DNA from 2 places in the Komagataeibacter sucrofermentans DSM 15973 genome. Region 2 is predicted to be linked to the other one. Evidence: riboswitches for the same ligand, from Rfam matches in the RefSeq annotation. Region 2 holds a riboswitch; the other holds the start of a gene.
What was found. A riboswitch is a leader RNA that binds a small molecule or an ion and turns the genes downstream of it on or off. The one in region 2 is predicted to bind thiamine pyrophosphate.

Region 1: another riboswitch for thiamine pyrophosphate. It lies ahead of R5N89_RS00020 (ABC transporter substrate-binding protein); the one in region 2 lies ahead of thiC (phosphomethylpyrimidine synthase ThiC).

Annotation. Positions count from the first base shown of each region.
Region 1 covers NZ_CP137157.1:1,299-5,712, forward strand. The annotation lists gene R5N89_RS00010 (hypothetical protein) at 1-129, opposite strand, end outside; gene R5N89_RS00015 (DUF2721 domain-containing protein) at 299-808, shown strand; gene R5N89_RS00020 (ABC transporter substrate-binding protein) at 902-1,837, opposite strand; TPP riboswitch at 1,937-2,032, opposite strand; gene R5N89_RS00025 (cytochrome b N-terminal domain-containing protein) at 2,088-3,299, opposite strand; gene R5N89_RS00030 (hypothetical protein) at 3,424-3,810, opposite strand; tRNA gene R5N89_RS00035 (tRNA-Arg) at 3,990-4,066, opposite strand; gene R5N89_RS00040 (hypothetical protein) at 4,159-4,332, opposite strand; gene R5N89_RS00045 (efflux RND transporter permease subunit) at 4,280-4,414, opposite strand, start outside.
Region 2 covers NZ_CP137157.1:2,733,361-2,737,774, reverse strand. The annotation lists gene R5N89_RS12935 (branched-chain amino acid aminotransferase) at 1-97, shown strand, start outside; gene R5N89_RS12930 (hypothetical protein) at 200-469, shown strand; gene R5N89_RS12925 (hypothetical protein) at 448-600, shown strand; gene thiC (phosphomethylpyrimidine synthase ThiC) at 670-2,511, opposite strand; TPP riboswitch at 2,615-2,760, opposite strand; gene ade (adenine deaminase) at 2,906-4,414, shown strand, end outside.

The sequences.
Region 1 (4,414 bases), 220 kb from region 2:
GCGCCAGCACGCGCTATCAGGTGCGCCAGGCAGACGCTCGATATTGATCCCCCATGCGGCGGGAATGCGCGACAGCACGCGGGCCAGCCTTTTCTCGGGCGTAAGCGGCGTTGCGTAATTATGGGACATGGGTGCCTCCTTTTTTTAAAAAACGTCCCCCATAAACGTCCTTATGAATGCACGATGTTTGAGGAACAGGCCTTGCAGACAGTCTTGAAAGCACAAGTCTGCCCCTTGACGGGGTTGCGGATAACCCCAAAAAACGCACGGTTGCCCGCAGCCAAGGATATGCCTGTCCGTGTCCCCTTTTCCCGGCCTTGTGCCTGATGAATCTGTTGATGGCGTTGCCCACCTGATCCAGACGGCGCTGACGCCGGTGTTCATGCTGTCAGGCATCGGCACGTTGCTCAACATGTTCAACACGCGGCTCGCCCGGGTCAGCGACCATATCGAGAGCGTGCGCGACAAGCTGGAAAATGCCGATGACAAGAAGGGCAGTGAAAGCACCGCCGTGCTGCTGCGTCGGCTGACCCACCTGCATTACCGCACCCTGCTGCTTGATGCCGCCATCCTGTTTGGTGGTGTGGGTGGGGCTTCGGCCTGCGGGTCGGCATTTGCGCTTTTTCTGGGCAGCGTGCGTGATTCCGCCATTGCGTGGTGGCTGGTGCTCATGTTTGGCAATGCGCTGGTGTGCACGGTTATTGCGCTGGCCATGTTTTTAGGTGACAGCATCGTTGCGTGGCATGGCCTGCGCGTAACGACCTTCCTGCCGCACAAGCAGGAAATGCTCGAGAACCAGGTCGACTGAAAACAAAGACGTTCCTGGTGAAGCTTTTTTCAAAAAGCTTCGAAAAATACCCCCTTTCTGAAAAAAGGCGGCACCCGGAAACCTGTATTATGATCAGGGAGCGGCGGGACTGAACGGGTCCAGTGCGTACTGCCCGAGCGGAACGTCATGCGTCATCAGCCCATGCGCGTGCAGAAAGGCGGCAAAAGCCTCGTAGCGCGGCCGATTGAGCAGGGCAGGCTGCTTGCACAGGCGTGGCAGCGTGGCCTGCCAGGCCGCGCGGTTGAGCGGCGTGTCGAGTTCCGGATGGTCATGAATGGCCTGGGCCAGAATGGCGTCGGGGTGGTTGATCAGTGTGTTCGTGCCCTCGGCCAGCGCCTCCATGAAGGCTTTGATCCACGCATCATGCCCATGGGCGCGGGCGGCGAGAAAGATCAGTTCATCAGAAATCGGCACCCCGTGTTCCTCGGGGTAGAAGGCGGAAACCTTGATGCCCTTCTGTTGCAGGTCAAGCAGTTCATAGGTGCGCACCGCACCGATCACGCCATCCACCGCATGGCTGATGAGGGCCTGCTCAAGCTGGAAGTTGACATTCACCTGCCTGACATCGCCTAAGCCCAAGCCTGCCGAATGCAGCATGGCGTCAAGGGAGGCATCATCCACGCCCGGCATGGAAATGCCGATGGTCCTGCCCTTCAGTTCCGCAAGGCCGTGAATGTCAGCGCCGGTAATCAGCACGTTCAGCGGCGTATCGATCAGCGTGCCCACGCGCACCAGCGGAATGTTCTGATCGGCCAGCATGCCAAGCTGCGCCTGATAGGACACGGCAAGATCAGCCTGCCCCGCCGCCACGAGGCGCGGGGGCGAGCCGGGATCGGCCGGGGCGATGAGTTTGACATCCAGCCCGTGGCGGGCAAACGCCCCGCTGTACTGCGCGGCCAGAAGGCTGGCATGGTCGGCATTGAGAAACCAGTCCAGCACGACCGTGACCTGTTGCCCTGCTGCCAAAGCGGGCCGGGCCATGACCGTACAGGCCACAATGGCCATCATGCCCAGCGCGTGCCTGAAGATGTGCATGGTACGGAAGGCCCCCTTGGCTGGCATGAACGTGGCACACGCGGCAGGCAGGGAGCGGGATCATGGCCTCGTGGCGGGGCCGTGCTGTCTCCCTTCGCTGGCATGACCCAGATCAGGTTCAACGGGTGTGATCTCAGCCCCCAATGTGGGGCACCCCGGTCAGGCGGCACAGTGTGGGCACGCGGCCCCTGCGTCAAGTCACGGATGCAGGACCGCGCAGCCCTCAGGCGGCGGGTGGGCGCATTTCACGCCGCGCGCACAGCGGCAGCAGCACGAGGAAGTAGCTGAAGTAGTAAAGGGCCGCGATCCGTCCCGCGATCATCCAGCCCCCTTCGGCATGATGGCGGCCGACCAGCCCCATCATCACGAAGGCGATGACCAGCCCTGCCATGCCAATGCGGCAGGCCGGGCGCTCACGCGCCGAGCGGATGGGCGAGCGGTCAAGCCACGGCACCACGAACAGGATGAGGATGGACCCCGCCGCCGCCAGCAGCCCGCCAAATTTGGAGGGCACGGATTGCAGCAGCCCGTAAAACGGCAGGAAATACCATTCCGGCTCGATATCGGCAGGCGTGTGCATGGGGTTGGCGGGGCGGTAGTTTTCCGGCTCGCTCAACAGGTCGGGCCACAGGAAGGCAAGGGCCACGAACACCAGCGCGAACAGCACGAGCCCGGTCAGATCCTTGGTGGTGTAATAGGGGTGGAAGGGTACGCTCTCCTTCGCGGGTACCGGCCTGCCGCTGGGGTTGTTCGGCCCGCTGACATGCAGCGCCGCCACATGCAGCGCCACCACCGCGACGATCGCGAACGCCATGAGGAAATGCAGCACGAAGAAACGGTGGATGAAAATATCGCCCAGCGTGTCACTGCCTTCCATGATGTGTTCAAGTGTTGCGCCAATGCCCGGCACGGCGCCCACCGCCTTGCCCGCCACGTCAGCGCCCCAGTAAGACATCTGCCCCCATGGCAGCACGTAGCCCGCAAAGGCCGTGACCATGACCATGAGCAGCAGCCCGAGGCCGGTGAGCCACAAAATCTCGCGCGGCTGCTTGTAGGAGCCGTAATACAGCCCCCGGAAGAGATGGATGTAAAGCGCCGCCATGAACAGGCTTGCCCCCGTCACATGCATCGCGCGCAGCATCCACCCGCCGGGCAGCTGGCGCTCGATCATCTCGACCGACGCGAATGCCCCGCTGGCCGTGGGCGTGTAGTTCATGGCCAGAAAGATGCCGGTAGCCAGCATGAGCACCAGCACGGCAGTCAGGATCGCCCCGAAATTCCACAGCGCGTTGAGGTTCGCAGGCATGAGGAAATCGATATATTCCTTGCGAAACCCGCTGATGACGGGAAGCCTGCGGTCAATCCATGAAAGGACGCCACCCGATGCAGGCTGCGCAGGGGGAGGGCTATGTTCGGGGAGGCTGGGCCCGCTCATTCTTGGTTCCTGAATCAGACGACGGAAATATCAGCCCAGAGTGTAGCAGCCCGGCGGGGGGCGGGCACGCTCTCTTTTTCATCAGGTGGCAGGCAGGCCGCATGATTTTACGGCCCGCGGGTCATTACGCGCCCATGCCGGCTTTCTGCACGGCCTGCGCGCACAGGTCGCGGCGCTGGGATATATCGAGATCCGTCAGCCGCGCCCGCTCGGGGGTGCCGGGGTGCAGCACGCCCGCCGTGCCATAGGCGTAATCCATGTTGCCTTTTTCATCGGGCGGCACGGCATTGGTCTTTTCAATCAGCGCGACCAGCAGGGGCGTTGCCTCATCATGCTGCGCCAGCCCGTTACCGATGCAGAAATTGAGGTACCCCGCCAGCCGCGCCCCGGGTGTGGCTGCCACGATCGCATGCGGGCTGAGCATGGCGGGATTCTGCGCCATGGCTACAGGCAGGCCACTCATCAGGCCAAGACCGGTGAGTGCGCCCATCATGACTGAACGGTAGCCCATTGCCTTCATCCTTCATGCTTCATGCCAGAGCGCAGGCATGACCTGCCCTGCGCCACGCCGTAGAACCGCGCGCGGCGGGTGAAGTTGCATGAAGGAGAGGCGTAATAACGCGCCCTGCCACGACAAAATGCAGGCTGCCGGAACAGTCTAATCATGTCAGATCGGATTTTTAAGGAAAGTGGCGCACCCGAAAGGACTCGAACCTCTAACCCCCAGATTCGTAGTCTGGTGCTCTATCCAGTTGAGCTACGGGTGCGCTGTGAGGCGGTTTCTAGCCGAGGTGCTTGCACCCCGCAAGCCCCTTTTTTCGCTTTGGGAAAATTTTTTTTGGCGGCCTGAAATGCCATCTCAGGAATGACCTGCAATCAGGAAAAAGTTTTTGGTGAAGCTTTTTTCAAAAAGCTTTGAAAGAACGCAGCCTTTTTGAAAAAAGGCGGCACCCAGAAACTTTTGATTTTTAAACAAACGTTTATCGCCGCATCCGCGCGCGCAGTCGCTGGCCAAGTCGCCGCGTACCGACACGGATGCGCTCCATGTAAAGATAGATGACCGGCGTGGTGTAGAGCGTGAGCAACTGGCTCATCATCAGCCCGCCCACCACCGT
Region 2 (4,414 bases):
CATTGGCCCGGTCACCGCAAAGCTGCGCAATGCCCTGATCGGCATCCAGCGCGGCACAGCGCCCGACACCCATGGCTGGGTGGAAAAGGTGATCTGATTTTCCTCCCGCACGGCAGGGAAATGGAAAAAGGGCGGGTCATGCTGTAAGGCATGGCCCGCTTTATTTTATGGCAGGCAGTGCGGGGGCAGGGAGATCGTCATGGCTGAAAACAGGTTTGATGTGACGGGGCAGTGGGATGGTCAGTTCAGCTACCCGCGCACGTTGCCGCCGGAGTTTTTCTCCGCCTCCCTGTTCGAAACCGGTGGCACCATTGGGGGCACGGTAACGGAGCGCCCGGCATCGGGTCAGGCCGGGGCGGGCTGCTTTGTCTCGACTGTGCGCGGCGTGCGCCACGCAGCCGAGGTGCGTTTTACCAAAACCTATGAAGGCGGCCCCGGCGGCATGTCGTGCTGTATGCGGGCAGGCTGAATGCCGACAGCACCGAAATCGAGGGAATGTGGCGGATTGAAGGGTCGTGGTCCGGGCGTTTCCTCATGATCCGCAAGGATGGCGGTGCGGCGGTGGCCGTGCAGCGGGAGGCGGTGGCGGCCTCCCACTGAGGCAGGATGATAAAAGCTTCAGAAGAACGCCGCCTTTCTGAAAAAAGGCGGCATCCGGAAACGTCTGTCTTATTCCGCAGGTGTCGCGGTCTCTTCCACCGGCACATAGAGCCGGTTGCCGTTGCTGCGGAACTCTTCCTTTTTCTGTTCCAGCCCGGCGATGCGCTCGGCATTGGCCTTGAGGTCGTGGCTGATGCGCATGGAGCAGAATTTGGGGCCGCACATGGAGCAGAAATGCGCGTTCTTGTGCGCCTCGCGCGGTAGCGTCTCGTCATGGTACGAACACGCCGTATCCGGGTCGAGCGAGAGCTTGAACTGGTCGTTCCAGCGGAAGTCGAATCGCGCGCGGCTGATCGCGTTATCGCGGATCTGCGCTGCCGGGTGCCCCTTGGCCAGATCGGCGGCGTGGGCGGCGATGCGGTAGGTCACCACGCCCACCTTCACGTCATTGCGGTCGGGCAGGCCGAGATGTTCCTTTGGCGTGACGTAACACAGCATGGCGGTGCCGAACCACCCGATCATGGCAGCGCCAATGCCTGATGTAATGTGGTCGTAACCCGGCGCGATGTCGGTGGTGAGCGGGCCGAGCGTGTAGAACGGGGCCTCGCCACATTCGCGCAGCTGCTTTTCCACGTTGACCTTGATCTTGTGCATGGGCACGTGGCCCGGCCCCTCGATCATGACCTGGCAGCCTTTGGCCCAGGCGATCTTGGTCAGTTCGCCCAGCGTTTTGAGTTCGGCAAACTGGGCGGCGTCATTCGCATCGGCAATCGAGCCGGGGCGCAGGCCGTCGCCTAGCGAGAACGAAACATCATAACGGCGCATGATGTCGCAGATTTCCTCGAAATGCTCGTACAGGAAGCTCTCGCGGTGATGGTGCAGGCACCACCCCGCCATGATCGACCCGCCGCGCGAGACGATGCCGGTCACGCGGTTGACGGTCAGCGGCACGTGCTGCAGCCGCACGCCTGCGTGGATGGTGAAGTAGTCCACGCCCTGCTCGGCCTGCTCGATCAGCGTGTCGCAGAAGATCTCCCATGTCAGGTCCTCGGGCACGCCGCCCACTTTTTCCAGCGCCTGATAGAGCGGCACCGTGCCGATGGGCACCGGCGCGTTGCGCAGGATCCAGTCGCGGATGTTGTGGATGTTGCGGCCCGTGGAAAGATCCATGACCGTATCCGCGCCCCAGCGGATGGACCAGACCATCTTCTCCACTTCCTCCGCCACGGATGAGGTCACGGCGGAATTGCCGATATTGGCGTTGACTTTCACCAGAAAGTTGCGCCCGATCACCATCGGCTCAAGCTCGGGGTGGTTGATGTTGGCGGGCAGGATGGCGCGGCCTGCGGCAATCTCGGAGCGCACGAATTCAGGGGTGACGAAGGCGGGAATGTCAGCGCCAAAATCCTCGCCATCGGCGCGGCGCTCTTCGGCACCCTCGACCATGGTGGCGCGGCCAAGGTTCTCGCGGTGGGCGGCGTAGATCATCTCCTGCGTGATGATGCCCGCGCGCGCGAACTCGTATTGCGTGACCATCTGGCCAGCGCGCCCTTCATGCACCACATGCGGCGCGGGGCAGGCGGGGACAAGATTCTCGCCTTTGGCAAAGCCGTTATCTTCCGGTCGCACGGCGCGCGGCCTGACTGCGGGCAGGCCACGGGCTACGATCCATGGCGCGCGGACGGGTTTAAGCCCCTGGCGCACGTCGATATGGGCGTTGGTGTCGGTATAGGGGCCGGAGGTGTCATACACGCGCACCGGCGGCTCGTTGGCGCTGGGTTCGAGTGCTATTTCACGGAACGGCACGCGGATATCCGCATGCCCCTCGGGCGATGACCAGACCTTGACGGACCCCATGATGGGGCCGGTGGTGACATGGTCGGGAGATGAAGGCGAAGCGACGTTCGTCATGGCAATGCTCCTCGCATCCTCTCTCCGACAGGGGGGGTGGAGAGAAAATCGGGGATGCCCCACCTCAGGCGGGCGGCCGCGTGCCGGGGGCAGGCGGCGTGTTGCCGATTGTCCGCACCAGTCCCTCCGCCGGTATGAGCCGGATCAGGTTCCCCGGAACGCACAATGCGCCCGGAAGGGTCTCCGCGCGCATGGTTGCCCATGCCAGCGGTCTCTCAGCCCCTTGCCGGGACTCCCCTTGGTCTGCTCAGGATCATCAATCCCGTCTGCCTTGTCAATCATGCAGGCGGGGGCTCAGGGGGTGTGTCTTAAAAAGAATTCGTGTGCCGATTTGCCAGACGCCCGGTTGTGATAAAGTGGCAGCGAACATCATTTTATGGGGAAGCGGGACAGAATGGCGGCAAACACGATTTCCAACCGGATTGCACAGGGTAGCGGGCGCATGGTGGCTGATACCGTTATCCGTAATGTGCGCCTGTTCGATCTGGTGACGGGGGAGATGCTGCCAACCGACATCGCCATCTGTGGCGACACCATTGTCGGCACGCTCGACCACTATGAAGGCGCGAACGTGATCGAGGGCCGTGGCCGCATTGCCGTGCCTGGCTTCATCGACACGCACCTGCATGTCGAATCCTCGCTCATCACGCCCTTCGAGTTCGATCGCTGCGTGCTGCCCCATGGCGTGACCACCGCCATATGCGACCCGCACGAGATGGCCAACGTGCTCGGCCGCCCGGCGCTGGATTACTTTACCCAAGCCGCCATGCGCACGGTCATGGACCTGCGCGTCAACCTTTCAAGCTGCGTGCCCTCCACCCATCTTGAAACCTCGGGGGCGACGCTCGGCGCTGCTGATCTGCTGGCCTATCGTGACCACCCCAAGGTGATTGGCCTGGCCGAGTTCATGAACATTCCCGGCGTGCTGAATGGCGACCCCGGATGCATGGAAAAGCTCGAAGCCTTTGCCGGTGGCCATATCGACGGTCATGCCCCGCTGCTGCGCGGGCGCAAGCTCAATGGCTACCTGAGTGCCGGCATCACCACCGACCATGAGGCGACCACGGCGGAAGAAGCGCTGGAGAAAGTGCGCAAGGGCATGATGGTGCTGATCCGCGAAGGTTCGGTGTGCAAGGATCTGCGCGCACTGGTGCCGCTGCTCAACCCGGTCACGTCGCCGTTCTTCGCCTTTTGCACCGATGACCGCAACCCGCTGGAAATCGCCCATGAAGGCCATCTGGACTACCTGATCCGCCTGGCCATCTCGCTGGGTGTCGAGCCGCTGGCCGCCTATCGCAGCGCATCGCTGAGTGCCGCCAATGCCTTTGGCCTGCGTGATCGTGGCATGATCGCACCCGGCAAGCGTGCCGACATCGTGCTGCTTGATGACCTGCGGGAATGCCGCGTGTCGGACGTGATCAGCGCGGGCCGCCTGGTGGATGATGCGCTGTTTGCAGCCCGTGAGATCATTGCCCCCGTGGGGCTGGAGAGCATCAGCCTGCCTGCTCCGGTCAGTGCGGCGGATATGGAAATAAAGGGCAGCGGCACGCAGCGCCCCGTGATCGGCCTGCTGCCCGGCCAGATCATCACACCCTTCCTGCATGCCGACCTGCCTGTTGTGGATGGCATCGTGCAGCCTGACCCGGCGCAGGATATCGCGCGCATCTGCGTGGTGGCGCGGCATGGGCATAATGACAATATCGGCCGGGGCTTTGTTAAGGGCTTCGGGCTGTCTGGCGGGGCGCTGGCCTCATCGGTGGGGCATGACAGCCATAATATCTGTGTGGTCGGCATGAACGATGCCGACATGGCGCTGGCGGTCAACCATCTGGAAAAGACTGGCGGCGGCTTTGTGGTGGTGCGTGATGGCACGGTAGTGGCCGACATGCCGCTACCCGTGGCG